One region of the Serratia aquatilis genome, then DNA from elsewhere that is predicted to be linked to it. Evidence: predicted binding sites of a transcription regulator. Region 1 holds the regulator's gene; the other holds the start of a gene.
The links. The regulator Fur, encoded in region 1, represses iron uptake genes when iron is present. The targets are predictions, from matches to a motif close to ATAATAATGAGAACNACTATCAA.
Positions count from the first base shown of each region.

Region 2: fepD (Fe(3+)-siderophore ABC transporter permease) is a predicted target of Fur. The motif match lies at 4,640-4,662, and genes of this name have one in related genera.

Region 1 is NZ_CP173186.1:3,719,877-3,725,654, reverse strand. Features, by position in the region: gene SAQUA_RS16910 (OprD family outer membrane porin) at 1-280, shown strand, start outside; gene SAQUA_RS16905 (family 20 glycosylhydrolase) at 332-2,995, shown strand; gene fur (ferric iron uptake transcriptional regulator) at 3,191-3,637, opposite strand; gene fldA (flavodoxin FldA) at 3,893-4,432, opposite strand; gene ybfE (LexA regulated protein) at 4,634-4,921, opposite strand; gene ybfF (esterase) at 5,226-5,778, opposite strand, start outside.
Region 2 is NZ_CP173186.1:1,789,622-1,795,399, forward strand. Features, by position in the region: gene SAQUA_RS07985 (enterobactin synthase subunit F) at 1-1,689, shown strand, start outside; gene SAQUA_RS07990 (ATP-binding cassette domain-containing protein) at 1,723-2,523, opposite strand; gene fepG (iron-enterobactin ABC transporter permease) at 2,513-3,544, opposite strand; gene fepD (Fe(3+)-siderophore ABC transporter permease) at 3,546-4,619, opposite strand; gene entS (enterobactin transporter EntS) at 4,878-5,778, shown strand, end outside.

The sequences.
Region 1 (5,778 bases):
CGGCATGGCTGTTGGAGCCTCTTATGTCTACGCCTGGGATGCTAAACCGAGCACCAACCCGGCTTATGATCAGAGCCAGCGTTTGAGAGAAAGCGCTTACAGCCTGGATGCGGCATACACCATTCAGGAAGGTCGGGCCAAAGGTGCCATGTTCAAGCTGCACTTCACACAGTATGACAACCATTCTGATTTGCCTAGCTGGAGCGGTGGTTACGGCAACATCTTCCAGGATGAAAGAGACGTTAAATTCATCGTTACCGCCCCATTCACTGTCTTCTGATTTTGAAAAAATCGTGCTGACAACAACTGAATACGCAAAAGGTTAAAGAAGATGAACAAGTTTAAGATGAGTACTCTTGCCGCTCTGACGGCAACCGTTGGGTTCTTGGGAAGTATGGGGCCGGCGATGGCCAACCAGCAGGTGGTCGATCAACTCAGCCAGCTGAAAGTAAACCTCAAGTTGCAGGACAACCGCGCTGGTGAACATGGTGTGGATTGCGCTAAGCTGGGTGCCGACTGGGCGTCCTGCCATAACGTGCTGATTACCTTGAGTAACGATGGCGAGGAAATTAAAGGTAAAGACTGGGCGATCTATTTCCATAGCCCACGTCAGACGCTGAAAGTGGATAACGAACAATTCAAAGTTACCCACCTGACTGGCGATCTATACAAACTGGAACCTACCGATAAATTCACTCATTTCCCGGCGAATCAAGCGGTTGAAATCCCGATTATCGCTGAATACTGGCAACTGTTCCGCAATGACTTTATCCCTCGCTGGTACGCAACCTCGGGCGATGCTAAACCGAAGATCCTGGCGAATACCGACACGGAAGATTTGGATCAGTTTGTATCCCCGTTTACCGGTGACCAGTGGAAACGCACCAAGGATGACAATAATATCCTGATGCAGCCGGAAAGCCGTTTTACCAAAAACCAGGATTTGCAAGTATTGCCAATGACGGCATTGCGTGGCCAGATCATACCGACCCCGATGGAGATCAAGGTCCATCAACATGATGTTGATCTGGGCAAAGGCGTTGCTTTGGAACTAAGTGCGTTAACCAAACCAGCCGCCGATGCAGCCAAGGAGCGCTTTGAACTACTGGGGGTCACCAACAACGCCGCTGGTTATCCGATCAAAACCGACATTAAGCCAGCTGCTTTCAAAGGTGAATTGGCAGTACCGGGAGCTTATCAGCTCAATGTTGGTCAGAAAGGGGCCATGGTTACCGGTTTCGATCAGGCTGGGGTGTTTTATGGCCTGCAGTCCATCCTGTCTTTACTTCCATCTGATGGCAGCAAGAAGATTGCTACGCTAGACGCTAAAGACGCCCCACGCTTCCAGTATCGCGGTATTTTCCTCGACGTTGCGCGTAACTTCCATCACAAAGAGGCAGTATTGCGTTTGTTGGATCAGATGGCTGCTTACAAGCTGAATAAATTCCATTTCCATCTGACGGATGATGAAGGCTGGCGTATTGAGATCCCAGGTCTGCCTGAGTTGACCGAAGTGGGGGGGCAGCGTTGCCATGATTTAAGCGAAACGACCTGCCTGCTGCCACAGTATGGTTCCGGCCCAGAGCCGCACGGTGGTTTCTTCTCCCGCCAAGAGTATATCGATATCGTTAAATATGCTCAGGCGCGCCAGATTGAAGTGATCCCTGAGATTGATATGCCAGCGCATGCCCGTGCAGCGATAGTCTCAATGGAAGCACGCTATAAGAAACTGTATGCCGAGGGCAAAGAGAAAGAAGCGAATGAGTTTCGTCTGGTGGATCCGACCGATACCTCAAACACCACTTCTGTGCAGTATTTTAACCGCCAGAGCTACCTGAACCCATGTCTGGATTCATCGAAGAACTTTGTCAACAAAGTGATCGGTGAAATTGCCCAGATGCACAAGGAAGCTGGGCAACCGCTAAAAACCTGGCACTTTGGCGGTGATGAAGCGAAAAACATCCGTCTGGGCGCTGGCTATACCGATGTTAACAACCCGGAAGCTGGTAAAGGCATTCTGGATCTGAGTAAGGAAGACAAACCTTGGGCTAAATCTCAGGTATGTCAGCAGATGATCAAAAATGGCAAAGTGGCCGACATGGAACACTTGCCGAGTTACTTTGGGCTTGAAGTCAGCCAACTGGTGAAAGCACAGGGTATCGACAGAATGCAGGCGTGGCAGGATGGGCTAAAGGATGCTAAAGATTCGCAGGCATTTGCCACCAAGCACGTTGCGGTGAACTTCTGGGATACCCTGTATTGGGGCGGCTTTGACTCGGCTAATGATTGGGCGAACAAAGGTTATGACGTGGTTATCTCCAACCCTGATTATGTCTATCTGGACTTCCCGTATGAAGTAAACCCGAACGAACGTGGTTATTACTGGGGAACCCGTTTCAGCGATGAGCAGAAAATCTTCAGCTTCGCGCCGAACAACTTACCGCAGAATGCCGAAACCTCGCTTGACCGTGACGGTAATCACTTTGCTGCCAAGAGTGACAAACCATGGCCTGGAGCCTACGGTCTTTCCGCCCAACTGTGGAGCGAAACCCAGCGCACCGATCAGGAAATGGAGTACATGATTTTCCCACGCGCCTTGTCTGTTGCAGAACGAGCCTGGCACCGTGCAAGCTGGGAGCAAGACTATAAAGCAGGCCGTGAATATAAAGGTGGCGAAACCCATCAGGTGGATACCCGGACGCTGGAAAAAGATTGGCTGCACTTTGCCAACCTGATCGGGCAACGTGAACTGGCCAAGCTGGATAAAGGCGGTGTGGGCTATCGCTTGCCAGTACCAGGGGCTCGCATCATCGGTGGCAAACTGGAGGCGAATATTTCTCTGCCAGGCTTGGGTATTGAATACTCAACCGACGGGGGTAAACAGTGGCAGCGGTATGATGATAAGTCGCGTCCGGCTGTGGCGGGGGAGGTGATGATCCGTGCGGTTAGCCCAGATGGCCAACGCTTCAGCCGTGCTGAGCCCGTTAAAGCATAACCTCAACACCTAGCCCATCCGCGCGTCAGCGGTTGGGCTAGGCCACGATCGAAAGCAGTATTCCATGAGTGTGCTATTACCTTGTTAGGCTTTCGTCCTTGATTTTCCCCGGCCTGTCCGGGTTTTTTTGTGACCCGCAGCAACAAAAAAACCGCCGTGTGATGCAGGCGGTTTTCTCAATGCGGTTAGCTGGTTTTATCTTTTATCGTGCAGTGACTCATCTGTACGACATTCGCCTACTTCACAGTGGCCATAAAGATACAGGCTATGATTGGTCAGTTTAATGCCGTGTTGCTTGGCGATATCACGCTGACGCACTTCGATTGACTCATCGCTGAATTCAATCACCTTGCCGCAATCCAGGCAAATGAGGTGATCGTGGTGATGCTGTTGGGTCAGTTCGAATACCGACTTGCCGCCTTCAAAATTGTGACGGGTGACAATACCTGCGTCATCAAATTGGTTCAATACGCGGTAGACGGTTGCCAAGCCGATCTCTTCACCCATGTCTATCAGCTTCTTGTACAGATCTTCCGCACTGACATGATGGCATTTCGGATCCTGCAATACTTCCAGGATTTTGAGTCGCGGAAGCGTGACTTTTAAGCCGGCCTTCTTCAATGCGTTGTTGTTGTCAGTCATGCGGGTTCAGTCCTGTTACTATGCAAATCAAGTTAAGGCGTTATCGCCTGTAGCAATCGGTCGGCACAAAGAGTTAATTGCGTCTCATTATAGAACCGGTTGCTGTAAATAGTAACCGTTAGTCATTAACAAAGCTATCTTTGCACTGAGGCATGCTGTGCTTGATGGGCTTTTAGGCTGTGCCCCTTAACTGACCGATGGCAGTGCAGTGGTGCAATTAAGGGGACACGGTACCATTTCGCTCAAGCCGCGTGTTTACCCGACGATATCGGCCAGGCTCAGTTCTTCACTGATTTGTTTGACCCAAGCCTCGACGCGCTCATTGGTCAATTCTGGTTGACGATCTTCGTCAATGGCAAGACCGACAAAATGATGATCATCAGCCAGCCCCTTGGACGCTTCGAAATGGTAGCCCTTAGTCGGCCAGTGGCCCACAATCGCTGCTCCACGTGGTTCAATGATGTCGCGGATGGTGCCCATGGCATCACAGAAGTATTCTGCATAGTCTTCCTGATCGCCACAGCCGAACAGCGCAACCAGCTTACCGTTGAAGTCGATGTCTTCCAGCGTTGGGAAGAAATCATCCCAGTCACACTGTGCTTCACCGTAGTACCAGGTTGGAATACCAAGCAGCAAAATATCAAATGCTTCCAGATCTTCTTTGCTGCTTTTGGCGATGTCGTGAATTTCAGCAACATCATTGCCGTATTTTTGGTGAAGAGTCTTCTGGATCATCTTGGCAATGTTTTCGGTATTGCCAGTATCGCTGCCAAAGAAAATGCCTACATGAGCCATATTACAGATAACCTTTTAATTCAATGGATTGTATTGCGTAAACGCGGTATGAGAACAGGCTTGGGCCCTGTTTCTCATCCGTAAATGCGTATCATGCCAGAAGTTTGCCCCAAGGTTTTATCATGTTTATGCGATGCCTTGGGTTATCTATAAGTGCTGAGTCGTTCTGGCGTCATCCTTGACACCATGCCGCCAACAGGATCATTGTTCAGGCTGTTCTTCTGCCAACTTAGCTAACAGCATCTGTTCAATTAACTCGCTGCGGCTGATATTGCGCTGATCTGCCAGCTTATTAAGGGCATCTACTGCGTCTGCGTTAATTTTCAGCTCCACACGCCTTAATCCACGCACTTTGTCACGCCGTAGCTGATTGCGCTTATTGATTCTTAGCTGTTCATCACGGGAAAGCGGGTTGGTTTTCGGGCGCCCCGGACGGCGTTCATCTGCGAACAGATCCAGCGTCGTGCGATCCGTTTGTTCTTTTGCCATAGGTAGCGGTACTGCAAGGGAGTCTGCATCCAAAGCAACGTTATGCCCTGGCTCTTCAAGTTGCAGATTGATAACAACTTAAAAGCCGGGGTTTAGCGCGTTTCTCTACAGCTCGGTTAACACAATTCGGGCCACAAAACCCTAACCCAAATTCACCCCCAGCCCGCGCTGATTCACACGTTGGGCATGGTGGCAAAATTATAGCGCGCCATCTTACCCTAGCGGGGGGCGCGCCGACAATGCCAAACTTGGTTGCAGACACGCTAAGCCATTATCTTTAGCGCGTTTTTTCACCACTCAACGTTTACGCACCATCAAGGAAGCGATGGATAACCCGCAACACGGCCTCTGGTTTCTCTGCGTGAACCCAATGGCCAGTACCGGCAACAACATGGGCACGTGCCTGCGGGAACTGGCGAGCAATGTCATCGCGATAGCTATCCTGCACATAAGGAGAAAGCCCACCGCGGATAAACAGCGTTGGATACGGCCAGGAAGGGATCTCCTGCCAGCCGAGAATATTTTCGTATTGCTCAATCAAGGCAGGAAGGTTGAAACGCCAGGCTCCTGCATGGAAGGACTTCAACAGGAATTGGATTACCCCTTCTTCATCGAGATATTCACGCATCATCGTGGCTGCCTGCTGGCGTTGGGTAATACCCGCGTTGGTTACGGCTTGTAGAGCCGCGAAAATTTTGTCATGACGGCGGGTGTTGTAGGCTACGGGAGCAATATCGATCACCACCAGTTTTTCAATGCACTCAGGAGCCAGCGCCGTGAGCGCCATTGCTGCTTTGCCGCCCATGGAGTGACCGATGACAATGGCTTTATCAAACCGCAGTTCATTTAACAGCGCG
Region 2 (5,778 bases), 1.9 Mb from region 1:
ACACCCTTGCATAATCTGTATGGTCCAACCGAGGCGGCGGTAGATGTCACCTGGCATCCGGCCTGCGGTGAAGCGCTGGCTGCCGTTAGCGGTGCCAACGTGCCCATCGGCCTGCCGGTGTGGAATACCGGTTTACGCATTCTGGATAATCGTCTGCGGCCTGTACCGCCGGGCGTGGCCGGGGATCTCTATCTAACCGGGGTCCAACTGGCCCATGGCTATCTGGCCAGACCGGATCTGACCGCCAGCCGTTTTGTGGCTGACATTGCTGGTAACGGTGGCCGGATGTACCGCACTGGTGACGTGGCCCGCTGGTTACCCGATGGTACGGTGGAATATCTGGGGCGTAGCGACGATCAACTGAAGATCCGAGGTCAGCGCATTGAATTAAGCGAGATCGACCATGCTTTACTGTCACTGCCTGGGGTAAGCCAGGCAGTTGCTCACGCGTTGGTGCTCGAAGGCACGGTTGCTGACACCCTCGGTGGGGATGCGCGCCAACTGGTGGGGTACCTGGTAGCACAGCCGGGCGTTCGATTGGATAGTGAGGCACTTCGTGCGGCGCTAGCGGATCGTCTGCCGCCGCACATGGTACCGGTGGCGTTGGTAGAAATGGCGGCGTTGCCATTAAGCGCTAACGGCAAGCTGGCTCGTAACGCCTTACCGCAACCACAGACCAGCGTCAGAAAGGCCGGGCGTGTGCCACAACCTGGGTTGGAAAGCGCGATTGCGGGGGTATTTGCCCGCTTGTTACAACGTGAACAGGTATTTGCCGATGACGATTTTTTCGCCTTGGGCGGCCATTCATTGCTTGCCATGCGGCTGGCGGCAGAGCTACGCCGCGATCTGGGCAAGGCGGTATCGGTAGGGCAGGTGATGGTGGCGTCAAAAGTAGAACAACTGGCACTGTTGCTGGCGGAAGATCGCTCGCAGGAGGAGGCCGACCAATGTGGTTTCGACAACCTATTGCCAGTGCGCGTTACCGATGGCCCGACGCTGTTTTGCTTGCATCCAGCCTCTGGGTTTTCCTGGCAGTTCAGCGTCCTTACGCGTTATATCGATCAGCACTGGTCGCTGGTGGGCATTCAGTCCCCACGGCCAAATGGGCCGTTAGCGGTGAGCGAGGATATGGATCAGGTCTGTGACGCGCATCTGGCCACGGTTTTGCAGGTGCAACCGCACGGCCCGTATCATTTCATCGGCTATTCATTGGGAGGAACGCTGGCACAGGGCATCGCGGCTCGTTTACAAGAGCGTGGTGAGCAGGTCGCCTTCCTCGGCTTGCTGGATACCTATCCGCCAGAAACCCAGAATTGGGATGTGATGCTGGACGACAATGTGTTGAAGGAAGTGCAGCGCGAGCGTGAGCAGTTCCTGGCAGTATCTGAAGATACGCTCGATTCGGCATTGGGAGCAACGCGGGTCGCGATGTTTGACAACATAGAGGCTAACTATGCGGACTCGGTCAGGCTGTTGGCACACACCCACACCGCCCGTTTCAACGGGCAGGCGACGCTGTTTGTGGCAAAACGTACTTTGCAGCAGGGAATGGACGTACAGAAAACCTGGGCCAATTATGTTGATCGGCTACAGGTGCATGAGTTGGATTGTGCCCATGTGGACATTGTTTCACCAGCATCGTTCAAAGTGCTCGGGCCGCTGTTGAACCGCGTACTGAGGGCACTCTGATGCCTGCCAGCAACTCCACTGCGGGGTTGCTGGCTACTTGCCTAACGGAACCACCAACGGGGTATGAGAGACTGGATCATCAATAATCACGCATTTTAACCCGTAAACTTCCTCGATCAGCTCTGCTGTGACGATATCTTTTGGCGCACCCTCTGCGATCACTTTCCCTTCACGCATGGCGATCAGATGTGTGGCATAGCGGCAGGCATGGTTGAGATCGTGCAACACCACCACCAAGGTATAGTGGTTCACCCGGTTCAGCTGGCGCAGCAGCTCCAGCAGGTCGATCTGATGGGTAATATCCAGCCAGGTTGTCGGTTCATCCAACAGTAAAAGTGGTGTTTGCTGTGCTAGAACCATGGCGATCCAGACTCGCTGACGCTGCCCGCCTGATAGGGTATCTACTGGGTGATCGGCGAATTGGGCCACACCGGTAGAACCCATGGCTTGCTCCACCGCTTGCTGATCTTCCTCCCGCCAACGGCTGAACAGGCGTTGATGGGGATAACGGCCACGGGCAACCAGATCGAACACGGTAATATCCCCTGGGGCGATTGAGCTCTGTGGCAACAGCCCTAACTGACGGGCCACTTCTTTGGTGGGGTATTCGCTGATTTGTCTACCATTCAACCAGACGATACCCTTTTGCGGCTGTATTAATCGGCTGAGGGTACGCAGCAGTGTCGATTTGCCACAACCATTTGGGCCAATGATCACCGTCAGTTCACCTTGCGGAATAGAAACGGAAAGATCTTGCGCGATGATTTTCTTGTCGTAACCCAGCGTCAGGTTTTCGGCCTGCAGTGGTGAAATTGATGGGAACTCAGTATTCATTTTTTCGTGACTCACGGATTAACAGCCAAATCAGATAAATACCGCCCAGGCTGACGGTAAGCACGCCGACATGCAACTGATAGGGGGCAAATAAGCGTTGTGCTGCGACATCTGCGGCCAGCAATAGAAAAGCACCGGTTAACGCAGTCAACAGCAGGACGTTTTGGTTGGCGCACAGGCGACGGGCAATCTGCGGCGCAACCAGCGCGATAAAGGAGATCGGGCCCGCCACAGCGGTAGCGGCTGCGGTGAGCACCACCCCGGTCAATAACAGCAGCAGGCGTGATGGTTCAACGCTAACGCCAAGCGCACGGGCGGTATCATCGCCCATTTCCAGCAGACGCATTCGCCGGGTCAAGGCCAGCAACAGCAGCACGGCCAGTAATATCACCGCCAGTGCCGGTAAGCTTTTGGCCCAGGTAATGCCGTTGAGAGAACCGGCGCTCCATAACCCTGCGGTCATGGCAGATTCCAGCGAGGCTTTGACAATCATCCAGGTATTCACCGCTACCAACAGGGCGCGCACTGCGATACCAACAATGATCAGCCGAAAGGTTTCAACGCCGTTGTTCCAGGCCAGCAAATAGACCAGCCCGGCTGTCAGCATACCACCCGCCAATGCGCCAGAAGTGATGCCGACAACGCTGCTGTTGAACAGCACGATAGCCATCAAAACACCGCTGTAGGCACCGGTATTGAAACCGATAACGTCCGGGCTGCCGAGTGGATTACGCAGCAGGGACTGGAAAATGGCACCGCTGAGGCCCAATGCGGCCCCCAGGAACATCGCCATGGCGACGCGGGGCAAACGCCACTGGGTCACAATCACCGACAGGTTGGTTGGACCTTCGCCACGCAGTGCATCAATGACTTGCGTAGCGCTCAACTGCAAAGTACCTGACCCAAGGGCATACACGGCTAACGCCAGACAGGCAAGCAACAGCATGAATGCAGTAATCAGCGGGCGCGTCGGTCGGAAAGATGTTTTGGCCTGAGGCAGACGAGAAACCAGTTGACTCATTTCAACCCCTCCGCTGGAACATACGGCGCTGACGCACCAGCATAATTAACATCGGCGCGCCAATCAGCGAAAGCACGATGGAAACCTGCAGTTCCCCTGAAACCAAAAAACGGCCCAGCAGATCGGCGCTTAGCATCAGGATCGGGGTTAACACCAGCGTCCAGGGCAGCATCCACGTCAATTCTGAACCCGCTATCCGCCGGGCGATATGCGGCATCATCAACCCGACAAAAGCGATAGGCCCCACGGCTGCGGTGGCAGAACCGCAGAGTAGTGTGATGGCCAGTAAGCCCAGCAACTGGGTGCGAACGATCCCAGTTCCTAATGCTGCAGCTAGTTCATTCCCCATATTCAGGCTGTTGAGTGCTTTACCAAGCCACAGGGTAATCAGCGTGCCCAACAGGATCGGCAGTGCTACTGTTCGGACGATAGCCATGTTTTGAATATCGAGCGAACCGGCTTGCCAAAAACGTAACTGATCGAACACCAGCGGATTGAGCAGGGAAATGCCGGAAGTCATCCCTTCCAGCACGGCAGCCAGTGCAACCCCTGCCAGAGTCAGGCGGATCGGGCTGATACGGCTGCCTCCCAGGGCACCTACCAACGCCACGACCAGCGAAGCAAACAGCGCACCGGCAAAGGCGAACCACAAATATTGGCTGATGCTGGTAGCACCAAAGAAGGTGATCCCCAGTACCACGGCGAAACCGGCACCAGAGTTAACCCCCAGAATACCCGGATCGGCGAGCGGGTTACGCGTGAGGGTTTGCATCAGCGTGCCAGCCAGGCCCAGCGCCACACCAGCGAGGATACCGATCAGCGTTCGTGGTAATCGGGCCCCGGTAATGATGATGCAATCTGCATCGCTACACTGGCCACTGAGTGCTTCAAAGACGCGAGTAAAAGGGATTGATTTGGCTCCCAGAGAAAGGCTTAGCATCACCACTAACAGCAGCATGGCGATGGCAAAAAGCAGCGCAAACATACGCCGCCAGAATGAAGGGGTTAAACCCGGTAATAGTGGGCCCTGTTGGGCAGGTAACGCGGGTAAAGAGTTACGTGTAAGTCGGAACATGACAATCCATTGAAAAATGAATATAAATGATATTTATTATCATTATTGATTGTATTCGTTTATGTTAGCATGGCTGCAAAAACAGCGCCAGCGCTGTTACTGATGAATTCAACATGTTGTTTGTGAAAGGTATATCCGCGTTATCCTGCAAGTTGCATGAGTGTTTGCAGTGTCCAATAGCGCTAGGCTGTGTCCCCGACTTTTGGGCATTCACTCGGATTATTTAGAGTCTAGGAGTTAAGTTGTGGTGATAAGACGATGAACAAACCCTCTATTCTGCTCGATTTTGGTTTGCTGAAGACCAACCCCGCTTTTCGCGCCGTTTTTTGCGCCCGCTTTATTTCCATTGTCGCGTTAGGGCTGATGGCGATTGCCATTCCGGTACAGATCCAGGCGCTAACCGGTTCCACCTTATTGGTCGGTCTGGCGGTAACGCTGGCTGGCAGCGGCATGTTTGCCGGGCTGTTGATGGGAGGCGTGCTAGCGGATCGTTACGAGCGCCGTCGCCTGATCCTGTTTGCTCGCTCTACCTGTGGTATCGGGTTTGTTGGCCTATGCCTGAATGCTGCGCTACCTGCACCCTCACTGACGGCAATTTACTTGCTGGCGGTATGGGACGGTTTTTTTGGTGCGGTCGGAGTAACCGCGTTACTGGCAGCGACGCCGGCCATCGTTGGCCGCGAAAATGTCGTTCAAGCAGGGGCGATCAGTATGCTCACCGTGCGCTTTGGCTCGATCCTGTCGCCAGCTCTCGGCGGCGTGGTGATCGCCAGCGCCGGAGTGAGCTGGAACTACGGGTTGGCTGCTTTGGGGACGCTGTTAACCTTGATCCCGCTGTTACAGTTACCGCAGTTGTCCCCACCGCCGCAGCCTCGTGAGCACCCGTTACGGGCGTTGATTGGTGGTTTCACTTTCCTGTTCCAGAACAAAGTCATTGGCATGGTGGCGCTGATTGGGGCACTGATGACCATGGCCAGTGCCGTGCGTGTACTCTATCCTGCGATTGCGGGCGTCTGGCAGGTCAACACCAGCAGCTTGGGGATTATGTATGCGGCAGTGCCACTTGGGGCGGCGATTGGCGCATTCACCAGCGGGCGGGTAGCGCAGGTGGCAAGACCGGGCTGGATTATGCTGTTGACTGCGATTGCGGCTTTCGCCG